One region of the Pedobacter sp. MC2016-14 genome, then DNA from elsewhere that is predicted to be linked to it. Evidence: riboswitches for the same ligand, from Rfam matches in the RefSeq annotation. Region 1 holds a riboswitch; the other holds the start of a gene.

Region 1 (7,827 bases):
TTTGTATTTTTATAAAATCAATACCTTTTAACATTACTGAATTACCGTTTTTATCAACGGCATTAGCGATATCAACATTATCTCCACCAACTGTATTATCAGCATAACCAAAAGTAAAAGGAAGACTGCTGATGCTGGTGGGTGTAGGCATAAAAATATTAGATGAAGGTAATAATGATCCCTTGATGGTATATTCATTTGTAGTAACATCTACAGGATAAGCCTGGAAGGTTGCATTTGTTAAAGTAACCACTCCTGTTTTTCCCTTATTATCTCGCCAGGAAACACTGCCGCCAACAGCTGGTTTCGTGTATGTGACTTCGTAATCACGTACATAACCTTCTTTACCAAACTCACTTCCTTTTATTTCGTACCAGGTATCGTCAGGCCTTCCATTTCCGTTCTCGTCCTGCATCACCCAAACAATACCCGGCTCAGCAAAAGTAGCAAATGCGTTTCCGTAAACGATGATGTCATCTTTACCTGTTTGGTTAATCACGGTATGATCAAAGCCCATAACAATATAACCTCCCCAAGCTCCTAAAGATACCAATGTTCCTTGCTTACCTTCCAGCCCTTTAGCCGTAGCCAAACTTCCTATAGATTTGTTTGTATACTGGCCTGGAGCAGGCAGGTATTCAAATAAGGTAGTAACAAAACGATTGCTGTTGGTACCTACCGGCACTTCTGGCACGGGCACCGTAACTGTATATTTGTACGTGAATGTACCTGCTGCATTCGTGGCGGTATAATCAATAATATAAGTCCCTGATTTTGCTGGGGTAAAGTCATAAGAGGTTAATGTACTCACTACTGTACCGTCCAGTTTCCACTCATGCTGAAATCCCTTACCGTTGGTTGTAGATACCGAAAATGTAGTTTTCTCACTCACTTTAGCCTCAACAGCAGGTGTTTCAATGGCCATTTTTGCTGCTGGTGGTACTTCTGCTTCTTCATCTTTTTTACAGGCTGAAAACAAGCCTGCAAACACTAAAACAATAAGGAACTGATTTTTAAAATTCATTTTGATTGGATATAATTATTAGAAATATTTATAGTTAAAAACGGCACTTTGGGGATTAGCTCCTGTAGTGAACTGATAGTTCTTTTTACCTTCAGGACTAAAACAGAATATTTTTCCTTCAGCAGCATAGTTATTAGCATCTGCTACAAAAACAGTAAAATCTAAGGGATTTGTTGTAATTCCATAAGGGGAAGCGATTACCGTTCCGTCTGTTATAAAGTTGCTACCTAAAGCACCTGTGCTTGTATTGATTAATTTCAAAAATGGATCAGTGTAATCGCCAATTGCAAAGCCTTTAGTACCAGTAACGTTGATATATTCATAAGTTAAATTTGCGACAGAATTGGTTTTTGTATCTGTAATACTACTGATGCGATCTACAGATGGCTGTATGCTGAAGTAATCTCCTTTGCTTAACACCAATAAATCTCCGGATGAGTTCGCTGAAATTTTAGTTGGATTATATCCTACAGCAATTTCTTTTGATTTGGTAAAGGTATTTAAGTCTATCACAGTGACAGCAGAATTGTTAGCAGTACCAAATTGGAAGTGTGCGGAATTTACAACGTAGAGTTTGTTGTTCGCGATGGCCATTTGCTCCAGTGCCCCTCCTGCTTGTATCCTTGATTCTATAACCAGGTTTGCAGTATCAATTTTCGTGATGCTGCCATCATAAGCGGAAATGTAAGCTTTGCTTTTGTCAAACACAATATAGCGTGGTAAAAAACCAGCATCACTGTTAGACAGTGCAATTCTTTTGATTGATTTACCCGTAGCAGTATTCATCACCTCGAGGTAAGAATCTTTCGCTGCAAAGGTTGTCCCGGTCACTACACAGTACATTTTACGACCATATTGTTTTAAATCATTAGCATTGTTGCCCAGATCTGTGCCATTTTGTGTTTTATAAAAGTTTTTATCCGTTGCACCTGTGGTTGTGTTATAATAGGTAATGGTACTGTTATTGGCATCGCCATATTTACCTTCGGAAAGCACATACACACCAAGCGTAGCTACGGGAACTGGGGTATAAATATATCCATGATCTTTTCTGCAGGCACTAAAAATTACTGCGGCAATCATAGCTAAAGCGATGATTTTGATATAACTTGTAATTGTTGTTTTCATATTTATTGTTTTATAATTATTGATTTAGTAATAAAAAGCAAAATGCCCGGGAGTATCGCCTGTAGAGACGCTAAACTTCATTTTCCCTGAGGGATCAAAGCAGTAAAGCGTACCTGGAGAAACATAATCTTTAGCATCGGTGACATAGACATCTTTGGTAAAGGGATTTACAGCTATTCCAAAAGGAACGATAATGACCTTATCTGTGCCGTCTGTGATGTATTTTTTATCCGTAAGCACCTCATCCTTTACATTCAAAATGCCATAATTGAGTATAATATCTCCGGTGATGTAACTGAATTCATTGCTATAGAAATATGCATTATCCTCATCAATGACAAGATTACTCACCGCCATATTAAAAGTTTTTTTTACAGTTTCCGTTTTAGTGTCTATAACGAAAAGCTTGGCTGGAGTCTCGTAATTATCTCCGCGGGAGGTGACATATAGGTCTCCATATTTATCTGCTTTGATGCGGTTTAAATTAATAGCTACGTCTATCTTTTTAAGTAGCCGAAAAGTATTTAAGTCTATAACGGCTACGGTACGTTCATAGTTGGAAACACTATATCCTCCTGAATTGGCAACATACATTTTCTCTCCCACTATAGCCATTTCCTCGGGTTGCCGGCCAACTTCAATACGTTGTACTTCTTGTAAAGTAGTTGTATCTATTTTTGCAACAATACCTTGAGGGGCATTTGGATCTCCGATAGTACCGAGGTAAGCACTGACATAGGCCTTGCCTTTATTGAAGGTGATATAACGGCAGTTTAATATGTTAATTTGCCCAATTCTCTTACCAGTTTTGGCATTCATCACTTCTACTTTATTAGATGCATTGACCACCACATAAAGTTTAGTTCCGTAAACAGCTACATCGTTAGCAACATCACCCAGACCATTTACGACTTCAGGATTTACTTGTGCATATATGTTTTTACGGTAAATACCAGTAGCGAAATCAAGATAATCTATACTTGCTTTATTACTACCCAGATTCCCTTCGTTGGCCAGATAAAGTCCTTTTGCTATACTCTGTGGATCTGGGTTACCTGTTTCTGTTTCATCAGGATTGATCTGTGCATCTTTTCTACATGAACAGATGAGCAGCATTAACGCTGATGTGCATACCATTAATATTTTTGTTTTCATGCTAATAGGAATAAGCTAATGTAAACCGGTAATACCTTCCGGGCATTGGATAATTTAAAACCACGTTATAATATTGATTTAAAAGATTATTAACCTCTGCCGACAAACTAAGCTGGGTTCCTTTTAAATCATTGAGCTGTTTGTTGTAACGAAATGCTATATCATGCGTATACCATGCTGGGACGTAATTTGAGACCACATTTGCACTTTGACTATAACGGAGTCCAGTATAAATGTAACTGTAGTTTAATGAGATACATCTCCATTCTGCTCCAGCCATAAATGAGCCGCTATGCACTGGCGTATAAGGTATCTGATTTCTATAATTCAAATTTACATTTGTGACATTGAGCGCCTGTTGGTAAGTATAGGTTAAACCAGCATTTAAAGTAATTACCTGATCAGGATGCCAGACAGACTGAAGGTTAACATCCAGTCCTTTTATTTTTACGACACCAAGATTTTGCATGCTCCATCTAAAAAGGTTTGTACCTGGGACAGCTACAATTTTATCTGTAACTTCATTGTAATAGGAGTCAGCTTGCAGGGAAAGCTGGCTTAGTAGCTTGTGTTCAAAGATTTTGGTATATGTTAAACCAAGATCGTATTGTTTAGTCCTTTCAGGACTTAAAAAAGTACTACCAATACTTGTGTAATATAAATCATTAAAAGTAGGCATTCTAAAAATGCTTTTATAAAAGCTGCGTAACCTAAACTCTTTGACATTGAAAGGTTGCCAGGAGACCATAACTGTTGGTGTAAGCTTTGTTTTTTTACCTGCCGAAAAGTATTGTTGTACTTTGTCATTGACATAAGTAGCCAAAACGTTTGCTTGTATGTCTAAACGACTAAATTTAAACTGAGTAGCCAATGCGCTTAAAAACGTATTTCTTGTGGGGTAAGGGAAACGCTCTAAATTTGCATCCATAGTATTGCGCTGATAATCGCCGGATAAAACTACATCCCAAAAAGAATTTAGCTTATAACGATTTACCAAAGAAAAATAAACTTCTTGCTGCCTGAATTTATTGTTTAGCAAACCGTTATCCTTTACAATATCAGGATCTAAATATCGCTGGTAATCATTTGAATATTTTATTACTGCCATTAAATTATATTGGCCAGCTTCCTTTTTGTAGGTTGACTGCATGAAGAAATTCCGGTTCCACAATCGCTGACTAAAATCATACCTATCGCGTACGATTGCACCCGGTAAGCCTTGCTCATCGCTATAAAAGTAAAATTTGGCAGTCCATATACTGCTGTCGCGCAATTTACTATACACAGATTCATCAATTCGGAAGGATTTTATGTCGCCATTTTCACGTACCAATGTGGTATCATAAATGCCGTTCGTATTTCTGAATTTATACTTGCCATTAGCATTTTTAAATTCGGCGTTTAAGGTGTTAACTACCCTATCACTCAATTTATGCTGCCAAAGCAAAGAAGGATTGATGAGTCCGAATGAGCCCGTTTTAAAGGCAGCCCTGACATGGTTGTATTCCCTATTTTTAAATTCTGGCTGTTTTGTATTTAAATAGAGTGAGCTTCCTGATGCGAAACCCTTTGCAGATTGAAATATTTCACTTTTCTGTCCGTTATAAAGTTCAATTTCTTCGATATTGTCCAGCGAAAACTTACCTAAATCAACTTGCCCGTTCTGAGCATTTCCCAATTGCACACCATCATAAAATACGGCAGTATGGTTAGTGCCCATACTTCTTACATTAATAGTCTTTAAACCTCCTATGCCCCCGTAATCCTTTATTTGAACTCCAGAAAAATATCTTATCGCATCAGCCACGGAAAGGCTATTCATTTTATCAAGATCAGTTCCTGAAAGTATTTGCAATGGAGAGGAAGATAGCTGACGTTTATTTAATTTATATGCACGGATAGCAACCTCCCTAAGCTTGTTTTGATCTGCAATAGAATCTCCTTTGTTGGGCTCTATTTGTGCAAGAGCAAATTTGGGCATAGCGCCACAAAGCCATACAATAGCAAAATATAGATAAAAATAAGTACTGCCATTTAAGGCAATCTTGTTTCTTTTCATTTTTTGATGTGAGTAATACCCACAGCAAACAGTTAGATCAAGGAAATGAAATACATCCAATAAGCACTCACTCCAAGCTTCAGTCCCCGAAAGCTATGAAATTCCAATGCAAATGGCAGGTGTTCTGACTTACTCCCGGATGACCTGCCTTCCCATAATTAAACAGTGGCTTGATTTGGATCCGTTAAGGAGTTTACAGCTGCGGGACAGTTACGGAATTGCACCGTATTCCCTTTTAATCCTGATTAAAATAAAACCAGTGAACCAAAAGCATCGCAAAGGTACTACTTTATACCATGAACACCAAACTAAGGGCTTGCTGTAAAATCCGTAGATTGAGCCGAAGTTTTTGAAATATTTGCGTTAATTTGCAAACTACGATTTAACACTTTTTAACATTAACTGTTATACAGTTTTTTCATCTTTATCCATGTTCAAAGAAATTCGCAATAAGTATATACGCTACATAACCATATTTATCTTTTTTACTATTCTTTTCTTTTGCGCTTTGCAGCTCAATTTCCTTTGGCTGTTTGGTTATTCTCCCTCGTACACAGACATTAAGTTTCCCTCTCAGCGGGTTGGCTCTGAACTTTATACTGCAGATGGCAAATTAATTGGTCGTTACTACAAAGAGAACCGTACTCCAGTAAATTACAATGAAATATCCAAAAATGTACTTAACGCACTGGTAGCGACAGAAGATGTACGTTTTTACAAACATATGGGTATAGACTTTCGCTCAGTACTCTCCAGCAGCATATCTACTGCTACTGGTGATAAGCGGGGTGCAAGTACCATTACACAACAGCTTGCCAAAAACCTCTATAGAACAAGGTATAATAAATCTCAGGGCTTCATAAAATATATCCCTCTTGTAAGAGTAATAGTTCCAAAATTTAAAGAATGGATGACTGCTGTAAAGCTGGAATTTAATTATTCAAAAAACGACATCATTACCATGTACCTGAATACGGTCTCTTTTGGGAATAATGCGTACGGAATTAAAACAGCGGCAAGAGTTTATTATGACAAAGAGGCGTTGGATTTGAACGTACCTGAAGCGGCATTATTAGTGGGTATGTTAAAAGGAACCTCTTACTATAACCCCTTAAAAAACCCGGACAAGGCATTAGACAGGAGAAATACCGCCCTGGCGCAAATGCAAAAATACAATTACATCACTGCGGCTGAACTGAAAAGTTTTGAAAATGCACCTTTGAATTTAAAAGAAGGCCGTGTTGATGAGGGTAGTGACGGAGATTCTTATCTACGGGCAGCGGTAGCCAAATATTTGGAAAAATGGTGTGAAGACAACGGCTATAGCCTTTATGAGGATGGTTTAAAAATCTATACGACCATTGATTCCAAACTTCAAAAATATGCTGAGGAAGCGGTATCAGAACAGATGAAAATTCTGCAAAAAAGATTTTATAATGTTTGGGGTAATGAAGATCCATGGTATGACTCTGAAAAGAAAAAAGTAGATTATCCAAATCGCGCTATGCACAATTTGCCGATATATGCTTTATTGCAGAAAAAATTTGCAAACCAACCCGACTCTATTGACGCTTATTTTAATAAGAAAAAGAAAATGAGGATATTTTCATGGAAAGGTGATCGGGACACCCTTTTTTCTACTATTGATTCTATCCGCTATTATGGCAAAATATTAAATACGGGCATGATGACCCTTGATCCTTTTTCGGGTAAGATTAAGGTATGGATCGGTGGAGTTGATCATAAATTTTTCAAATATGACCATGTGAACCAATCTAAACGTCAGGCTGGCTCTACTTTTAAGCCCTTTGCTTATTTGGCAGCTCTTGAAAGTGGAATGAGTCCTTGTGATACTTTTACTGACAAACCAGTTAGTATTGAATATCAGGAAAATGGAAAAACGGAGCATTGGGAACCAAAAAATGCGGATTGGAACATCACTTACAGGGAAATGTCCCTGCGTTGGGCAATGGCAAAATCTGTAAACACAATTACCGCGCAGGTAACTGAAAAAGTGGGTTGGGATAATGTAGTAAAATGGGCCCATGAATGCGGAATAGATAGCCATTTACAGTCTGTGCCTTCTGTGAGTCTCGGTCCAAATGATGTTTCAGTATATGAAATGGTAAAGGCTTATGGTACATTCCTGAACGATGGCGTGAAAACAGATCCAATTCTTGTTGAAAAAATAACCGACCTGGATAACAATATCATTGAAGAGTTTAAAGCTAAAACAAAAAAAGTGCTTAGCGATGAAATTTCATGGCTGATGTTATATATGTTCAGAGGTGGAATGGAAGAACCGGGTGGTACTTCGCAAGCTTTATGGGAATGGGATTTATGGAAAAAGAACAATCAAATTGGTGGCAAGACGGGCACTTCATCTGATTATGTAGACGCTTGGTATATGGGGATTACAAAAGATCTGGTAACCGGGGTTTGGGTGGGCTGCGATGAGCGA
Region 2 (7,827 bases), on a different contig from region 1:
CAATGTGTTCAATGATGTTGTTGAACTCACTATAACACATGTGTGTATGTATTTGAGTTTGATCTTGTACGCCACTTGCGGTAAGGCGAAAAGCCTTTACCGCCCAGTCCAGATAGTGTGGGTGTTTCGCTTTTCTTAAAGGCAATCCTTCCCGTATGGCGGCCTCATCAATCTGAATAATACCAATTCCTGCTTCTTCCAGTGCCAATACTTCATCACGGATGGCAAAGGCAATTTGGTTGGCTGTGGTTTCACGAGGCTGATCGTTACGTACGAATGACCATTGCAAAATAGTTACCGGGCCAGTAAGCATTCCTTTCATAGGCTTATCGGTTTGTGCAGCAGCAAATTTACTCCAGCGTACCGTCATGTTTTGAGGGCGGCTTACATCGCCAAAAATAACAGGTGGTTTTACGCAGCGACTGCCATAGCTTTGAACCCAACCGTTTTTAGTAAATAAAAAACCATCCAGTTGCTCGCCAAAGTATTCTACCATATCATTCCGTTCAAACTCTCCATGTACCAGCACATCCAGGCCAATCTCTTCCTGCCATCTAATGGCATCAACAGTAGCCTGTTCAATGACCTGATCGTATTGTTCAAGACTTAAATCCCCTTTTTTAAATTTGGCACGCAACTCACGGATGTCATTCGTTTGAGGAAATGAACCGATAGTGGTTGTAGGAAAGGCAGGAAAATTAAAGCGTTCGTGGTGTAGGAGCTGACGCACTGGAAAGGCACTTTTACGTCTGCAATCTTCCTCTTTGATTCCAGTAATACGATCTTTAACGGCTTGTTTGTGTACTTTTTGCGACAGCTGTCTGCTTTCAAATGCTTTTTTATTAGCTTCAAGCAATTCTGTACTGCCTGTTGCAATTTTACGGATGTCGCTTACTTCAGTCAGTTTTTGTTTGGCAAATGCCATCCAGTTCCTGATCTCCGGATCTATATCGATTTCCAACTCCAGGTCTATTGGGCTGTGCAACAGCGAGCAGGAAGGTGCAATAATTACCCTTGCTGCACCTAATTTCTCAACTGCTTTATTGAGCAGGCCTAACGATTGTTGGTAATCATTTTTCCATACATTCCGTCCATCTACAAGTCCTAAAGAAAGTTGGAGACCATCAGGGATCAATGCAAGGACTTCATCCAATTTATTTGCTGCACGAACCAGATCGATATGTAAAGCGGCTACAGGAAGATTTACGGCCAGTTGGGTATTATCCAGCAGGGCATCAAAATAAGTAGCCACCAGCAGTTTAACCCCATTTACTCTTTTTGCAATAGTACGATAAGCGTAATCGAATGTCTCTTTTTCTTTCCTAGTGAGGTCTAAGGCAAGGCAGGGCTCATCCAACTGTATCCAGGTGGCACCTTGCTGTTGTAAACGGTTGATAATGTCAATATAAACAGGAACAAGTTTTTTAATCAGCTCAATGCGCTCAAAGCCTTGCTCCTTTTCTTTGCCTAACATCAAATAACTTACCGGCCCAATTAAAACCGGCTTGGCTTTATCGCCAAGCAACTGCCTGGCTGCATTATATTCTCCAAATACGTTTTCATTAAAAATTTTGAATTCCTGATTTGCTGTAAATTCTGGAACAATGTAATGGTAATTGGTATCTAACCATTTGGTCATTTCCATTGCGGTAATATCCAAACCATCTTTTTGGTAACCGCGGGCCATGGCAAAATAGAGGTCAATCTCATTGTTTTTTTTAACTTGTGAAAGTACCGGGGCATAACGCTGAGGGATAACGCCCAGCAGCAAACTGGTATCTAATACCTGATCATAAAAGCTAAAATCATTACAAGGGATGAGATCAATTTCTGCATCTAATTGAGTTTGCCAGTTTTGCTCTTTGATGGTACGGGCCACTTTATTCAATTCTGTAAGGTCAATTTTGCCTGCCCAATAGTGTTCGCAGGCTTTTTTCAATTGTCTTTGGCTCCCTATCCGCGGGTAGCCGAGGTTTTGTGTTAACATTTTTTTCAACTTTAATGGTTAATAATGGTAAGCTTCAATCGCGAAAGCATGGTCAATGCGGAACAGGCAGGTATCTGACTTGTAAAAGCTTTAGCTATTACTTACAGTTGCGCGACAGTCCGTGATTTACACACGGTTCCCTATTCATCTACAGCTAAGTAGAACCTTCTCCGATTGTTGAAATATGTAAAGAACTCTAATTTTTACAAATCAGCTTTAAACTTGCTCAAAGATACATTTGAAGCTATTAATACTTAAGTAAAGATAAAAATTGGATATTTTTACCTGCATATCCATAAAGTTGAAGTGTTTTATACTTTATAAATATTATTTTTGCGGGCAACTAAGAATAATATGCTATGACTGATTTGGACGAAACAGATTTGATGCTGCTAAAGATACTGGCCAACAACGCAAAACACACCAACAAAGAACTCGCAGCGATGGTGAACCTGTCTCCCTCTCCTGTTTTTGAGCGGATGAAAAGGCTGGAGAATAACGGATACATCAAGAAGTACATTGCCATTCTTGATGCAGAAAAATTTAACCAGGGATTTATTGTATTTTGTAACATCAGGCTTAAACAGCATGATAAAAAAATAGGGCATAACTTTGTGGCCGATATTATGGACATTGAAGAGGTAGTGGAGTGCTATAACATTTCGGGAGACTTCGATTTTATTTTAAAGGTATACGCCAGGGACATGAAGCATTACCAGGATTTTGTTTTCAATAAACTTGGTTCAGTGGAAAGTATAGGGAGTACCCACAGTACTTTTGTAATGGCAGAAATAAAAAATACACATAACATCAGCTTTTAAAAAGTACTCTTTAAGTATTCCATTGGTGTTTTACCAGTATATACTTTAAAATCTTTGAGAAAATGATTGGCATCGTAATAGCCCGTATTTACGGCAATGCGCATCAAGTCTACCTCCTTATTGCCTACCAATTCCAGATAAGCATGGATAAAACGCTGCAGTTGGATGTATTCTTTTGGCAAAAGACCTATATTTCTTAAAAAACTTCTTTCCAGCCATTTATAACTTACGCCAACATCTTTTGATACAGCGCTAACGGTACTGTTGCCTTTAATTTTATGAATGTAATCTAAGGTTTGTTGCAGAACGTTTGGTGTATGCGTGCTTTTTAAAGCTTGCTGTGCATAGGCTTCTACAAAGGCAATTTTATCCTGTACTGATTTTGCTTTGAAAAAATCTGCTGTAGAGAAGTTATTGGGCCCCGCTATCTTTTCAAGGGGAAAGATGGGCTGCTTCTGGAAATAAGAGGCGCTGACATTAAACAATTGATGAAAGGCCGTTGGATGAAAGCGGACAATAAAAAGCTGTGCTGTAGGGTTATTGTAATTTACATAAATGTTTTTAACCGAGCCTGCACTTGCCCAGGCACCTTTAACTGTACTGGAGGTATTTTGGTCTGTAATGGATACTGTATCTTCACTGTTCTGTAAAAACACTATGGTAGGATAGCCATCGTTAAAAATCAATTGTTTATGATCGTTAAGGTCTCTGGAAAAAACGTAAAATCCTTCGATAAAAGCTTCCAGTGCTATTGAAGGACTAATTCTATATCCATCTAAATTAAACTCTCCTAACTGTATCTTTTTAAGATAATTAATCGGCATGCTGCAAATTTATGAAAAATGTTAATGGTCATGGCATAATGACTTGTCTAATATTTACTATGAGCGCAATTACAATAGCACTAATTTTGTAAAACATAAGGTTAACCTGATTATGATTATAAAAACTGAAGAAGAGCTGCTGGGCATGAAAAAAGTAAGTGATGCTGTTGCCCTTACCTTGCTAAAAATGAAGGAATACACGCAAATAGGCATGTCTACTAAGGAAATAGATGAGTATGGCAAAAAGTTATTGGAAGCATTTGGGGCTAAATCTGCACCTTTTGAAACCTATGGCTTTCCGGGTTACAGTTGCATCAGTGTAAACCATGAGTTTGCACATGGCATCCCTTCAGAAAAAGTAGTTTTAAAAAATGGTGACATCATTAACATTGACGTATCTGCAGAACTTGAAGGCTTTTGGTCTGACAACGGCTGTTCTTTTATTGTTGGAGAGGATATTCAGGGCTTGCAACATCTGATTGATACTTCTCATGAAATATTATTGGAGGCACTTTCTCAAATTAGCGGGGGTGTAAGAATTGCGGATATTGGTAAGTTAATAGAAACGAAATCCAAAAAGGCAGGCTATACAGTGATCAGAGATTTAGGCGGTCATGGTGTGGGCAGAAGTTTGCATGAAGAACCTGACGGCATCATGAACTTTTATGACCGTTTTGATACGCAAAGGAGATTTAGGAAAGATAGCGTAGTGGCCATAGAAACCTTTATCTCCACTCAATCTACATTCATTGAAAAATCGGATGATGGATGGGGATTTAGTGGAAATAAAGGCGGTTTTGTAGCTCAACATGAACATACGATACTGGTAACTTCAGGTAAGCCGATCATTTTAACCGAGGCTAACGGGATTTAGTTACAAGTTACTTACCTGCGTTTACGGTAGATTAACAGTGAAGCACCTGCAATCAATAAGGAGATTGGTAAAATTCCAAAGAAAAATGTACGGATCAACAGCAGTCCGTTGACATCATTTGTAATCAAATCTTTAGATTTTGGGCGATAAGCGGATACTGGAAATTCACCATAATTGAACCAGCTGAAAACTTCGGTGGTAAATTCAAAGTTTTTAGTTACAGGTCTCCCTCTGTAAAATTCTGCTGAACTCATAAAATCAGCATCGCCTGTTACCATGATTCGCTGTTCTTTACCATTTAAGTTTCGTGTTAAGGTTAAAGCGACAGGTACCTTGTTTTTGGCAACCAATAGAGGTGTAACCGTAAAATCTTTTACATTGTTAACCGATAATGCTGTAGCCTTTGGCATGGAAACTACACCGTTATCTGATTTAAAGAGTTTAAATTTCGGATACTTTTCTGCAGCTTGTTCGGTAAATGAGGCCAATAGAAAGTCTGGTGCAAAATCCCTGCTCTTTTCATTAATGGTATCAGCCTTAATTTGCAAACCCAAAGTTTCCATAACGGGGTTTAAAATGCCAGCCTTACCAGGCTCACCTGCCAATAACAGATTACCACCACCAGCAATATATTCCCTGATTTTATCAAGATCGGGTTGAGTAAACCGTTCTGTAGGATCTGCAATTACCAGGATGGAAGTAGATTTTGGGATATCCTGTTTCTGCAATTGTACGGTATCAAGGTTAAAACCCTGATTAATTAAAGAATAGCGAAAAGTAAGTTCTCCTGTCGCGGTTTTGTAATCCGCATCTCCCTCTTTGTCTTTACTCCGTTCCCCGTTTCCGGTTAAAAAGCTTACCGTAGGAATTTTATCAGGTTCAACAATTCTTTTAATTGCAGCCGTAATTTCCTGCTCGTTAGGGTACCGCACAATGTCATTAAAGTACCTTAGAAAGCTTTTTTGATTACCATAAGCCAATTGACGCACCAGCCGGTTTTCTTCAGGTTTAAGATCTACAAGCTTGAGGATTTGTAAGGGGCTTAATACATCTTCAAAATTTACACCTTGTATTTCTGAAACTTTACGCGCAATTTCTTCATCGCTTTTACCTGGATTTTCTTTATATAATCCTCCGTTTTTGGAGGTATCATAAAAATATACGTAATCCATTTCCAGTTCGGGAACAAATCTTCTGTATTGCATAAAGAACTTCTCATCTGCACTTTTTGATTCTGGTTTCCCCATGTAAAAGTTTTCGTCCAGCAGATTGATGTAGGTGGTAATTTTTAATGGTTTATCCATCTTCTTTACCAATGCAACGCTATTTGCGTTTAACGTGCGGCTTTTAGTAGCAGTCATGTCCAGATAGCCCGTTAATTTTGGTCTGGAACTGATATAGCCCAAAAAGCAACATGCTGCAATGAGCAAGGCATACCGCATTATCTTTATCTGCAGTGGTTTAACTTCTCTACCCGCCTGTAAGCGCATTCCGGTTAAGGTGAGGAACAAAACAATGACTAATAAAAAGTAGATGACATCTTCTGTACTAATCAATCCATTGATAAATTGCTCTGTACGACCGGAAATTGAAAGAAAATAGGTAACGTCGCGAATAAGATCTACGCCTTGAAACAGTCCGCCTACAAAATTCAACACGCCAAGAATGGCCAGTGTGCTTATTGCAGCAACAACCTGGTAGGAAGTTAGCGATGACATAAACAAGCCTATAGCTGCATATGCACAAATCAAAAGGTACAAACTTAAGCCACCGGATATGATGATTTTATAATCAATATCTGAAATGGCATAGGCCGCAGATAAACCGAAGAGGCCAAGGATTAGCATTAAAATTAATCCATACCCCATAATTGCCAGGTATTTACCCAATACAATATCAATAACTTTTATAGGTGAGGATAAGAGTAGTTTAATGGAGCCGCTGTGGATTTCACGACTAATGAGACCCATGGTAAGTAAGGGAATGTATAGATACAAGGTGTTCTTTACACCAGCATAAAAGCCATAGTTGCCACCAAATATTTGACTGGTAACTTCAGAAAATTCCTGGCCCATCCGCTGGGCGCGCCCCAGCATTTGCAGGAACTTAGTGAGGTCCAGACCTGCTTGAATTGGAAAGATGATCAGCACTAGCCAGGCTACAGGCGAATAAAATAACTCACTTAACTCTGTGCGGGCAATTCTAAATATAGTTCTCATTTATTTTGCGATCTGATTTGGTTTTTGATTAGACAACTGAGCGAAAATGGCATCAAGCGAGCTTTTCTCTAAGGTTATTTCACTCAATCCCCAGTTCCGCAAAACACTGGTTTTTACCAGGTCTTCTGTAATTTTGGGCGAGACATTAAAATGCATCCTGATGACTTTAGCACTTAAAAATTCAACCTGCTCTACTCCATCTATGGCCTTAAGTTCCTGCGCATCGGGTGGATGCTGCAGCGTAACCAGCAAACTATTTGGTTCTATGTAGTTGTTGAAGGCATCCATGGTATTTTTGAACACCATTTTCCCGCCCTCTATCATAATGATATCCTGACAGGTGGCTTGTATTTCTGCTAAAATGTGCGAGGAGAAAATAACTGCCCGCTCTTCTGCTATTTCCCGGATTAAATGGCGGACTTCAAGTATTTGATTGGGATCGAGACCATTGGTAGGTTCATCTAAAACCACCAGCAGCGGCTGATGAATGATTGCCTGTGCAATACCTACCCGCTGCCTGTAACCACCAGAAAGGTTCCCTATTAACCGGTTACTGAAATGCGCCACACCGCAACGTTCTTTAACGGCATCAACAGCTGCTTTAATTTTATCTTTGTCTATTAATCTTAAGTGCGCACAATAGGTTAGATATTCATTTACGGTAAGTTCCAAATGTAATGGTGCATTTTGAGGAAGAAAACCAATCCTTTTTTTAGCTGCTTCGGGATCTTTACGGGTATCAAAACCTTCTATTAATACTTTACCTTCTGTTTGACTGAGTACGCCACAAAGGATGTTCATTGTGGTGGATTTTCCAGCACCGTTAGAACCAAGTAGTCCCACGATGCCATTTTTATTGATTTCAAAGCTTACATCACGTACCGCCCAGTCTTTACTATACCTGTGCGATAGTTGCTCTATTTTTAAAATTGGTTCTTGCATTTGTATTTTTGTGAATTGAACGGGCATAGTACACCCGTTCAATAGTAAATTGTTAGCTGTGCAAAATGCTGCTTTATGGATTTAGCGTCCAGTCTGGATTAAACACAGAGGCAGCTGGCCATATTTGACGGAGATAATTAGGACTATTTGGTGTTAACGT

Evidence for each region. Region 1 has a riboswitch for cobalamin ahead of LPB86_RS12430 (TonB-dependent siderophore receptor). Riboswitches for the same ligand answer to the same signal wherever they lie in the genome.
Region 2: it holds a riboswitch for cobalamin, as region 1 does, so the genes downstream of both, metE (5-methyltetrahydropteroyltriglutamate--homocysteine S-methyltransferase) here and LPB86_RS12430 (TonB-dependent siderophore receptor) in region 1, are expected to answer to the same signal.

The regions. Positions count from the first base shown of each region.
Region 1 is NZ_JAJMPA010000001.1:2,997,704-3,005,530, reverse strand. It holds gene LPB86_RS12445 (cell surface protein) at 1-1,024, opposite strand, end outside; gene LPB86_RS12440 (YncE family protein) at 1,043-2,152, opposite strand; gene LPB86_RS12435 (YncE family protein) at 2,177-3,307, opposite strand; gene LPB86_RS12430 (TonB-dependent siderophore receptor) at 3,309-5,366, opposite strand; cobalamin riboswitch at 5,463-5,642, opposite strand; gene LPB86_RS12425 (transglycosylase domain-containing protein) at 5,797-7,827, shown strand, end outside.
Region 2 is NZ_JAJMPA010000003.1:526,751-534,577, forward strand. It holds gene metE (5-methyltetrahydropteroyltriglutamate--homocysteine S-methyltransferase) at 1-1,987, opposite strand, end outside; cobalamin riboswitch at 2,035-2,171, opposite strand; gene LPB86_RS17675 (Lrp/AsnC family transcriptional regulator) at 2,347-2,808, shown strand; gene LPB86_RS17680 (helix-turn-helix domain-containing protein) at 2,805-3,632, opposite strand; gene map (type I methionyl aminopeptidase) at 3,745-4,506, shown strand; gene LPB86_RS17690 (Gldg family protein) at 4,518-6,725, opposite strand; gene LPB86_RS17695 (ABC transporter ATP-binding protein) at 6,726-7,667, opposite strand; gene LPB86_RS17700 (RagB/SusD family nutrient uptake outer membrane protein) at 7,741-7,827, opposite strand, start outside.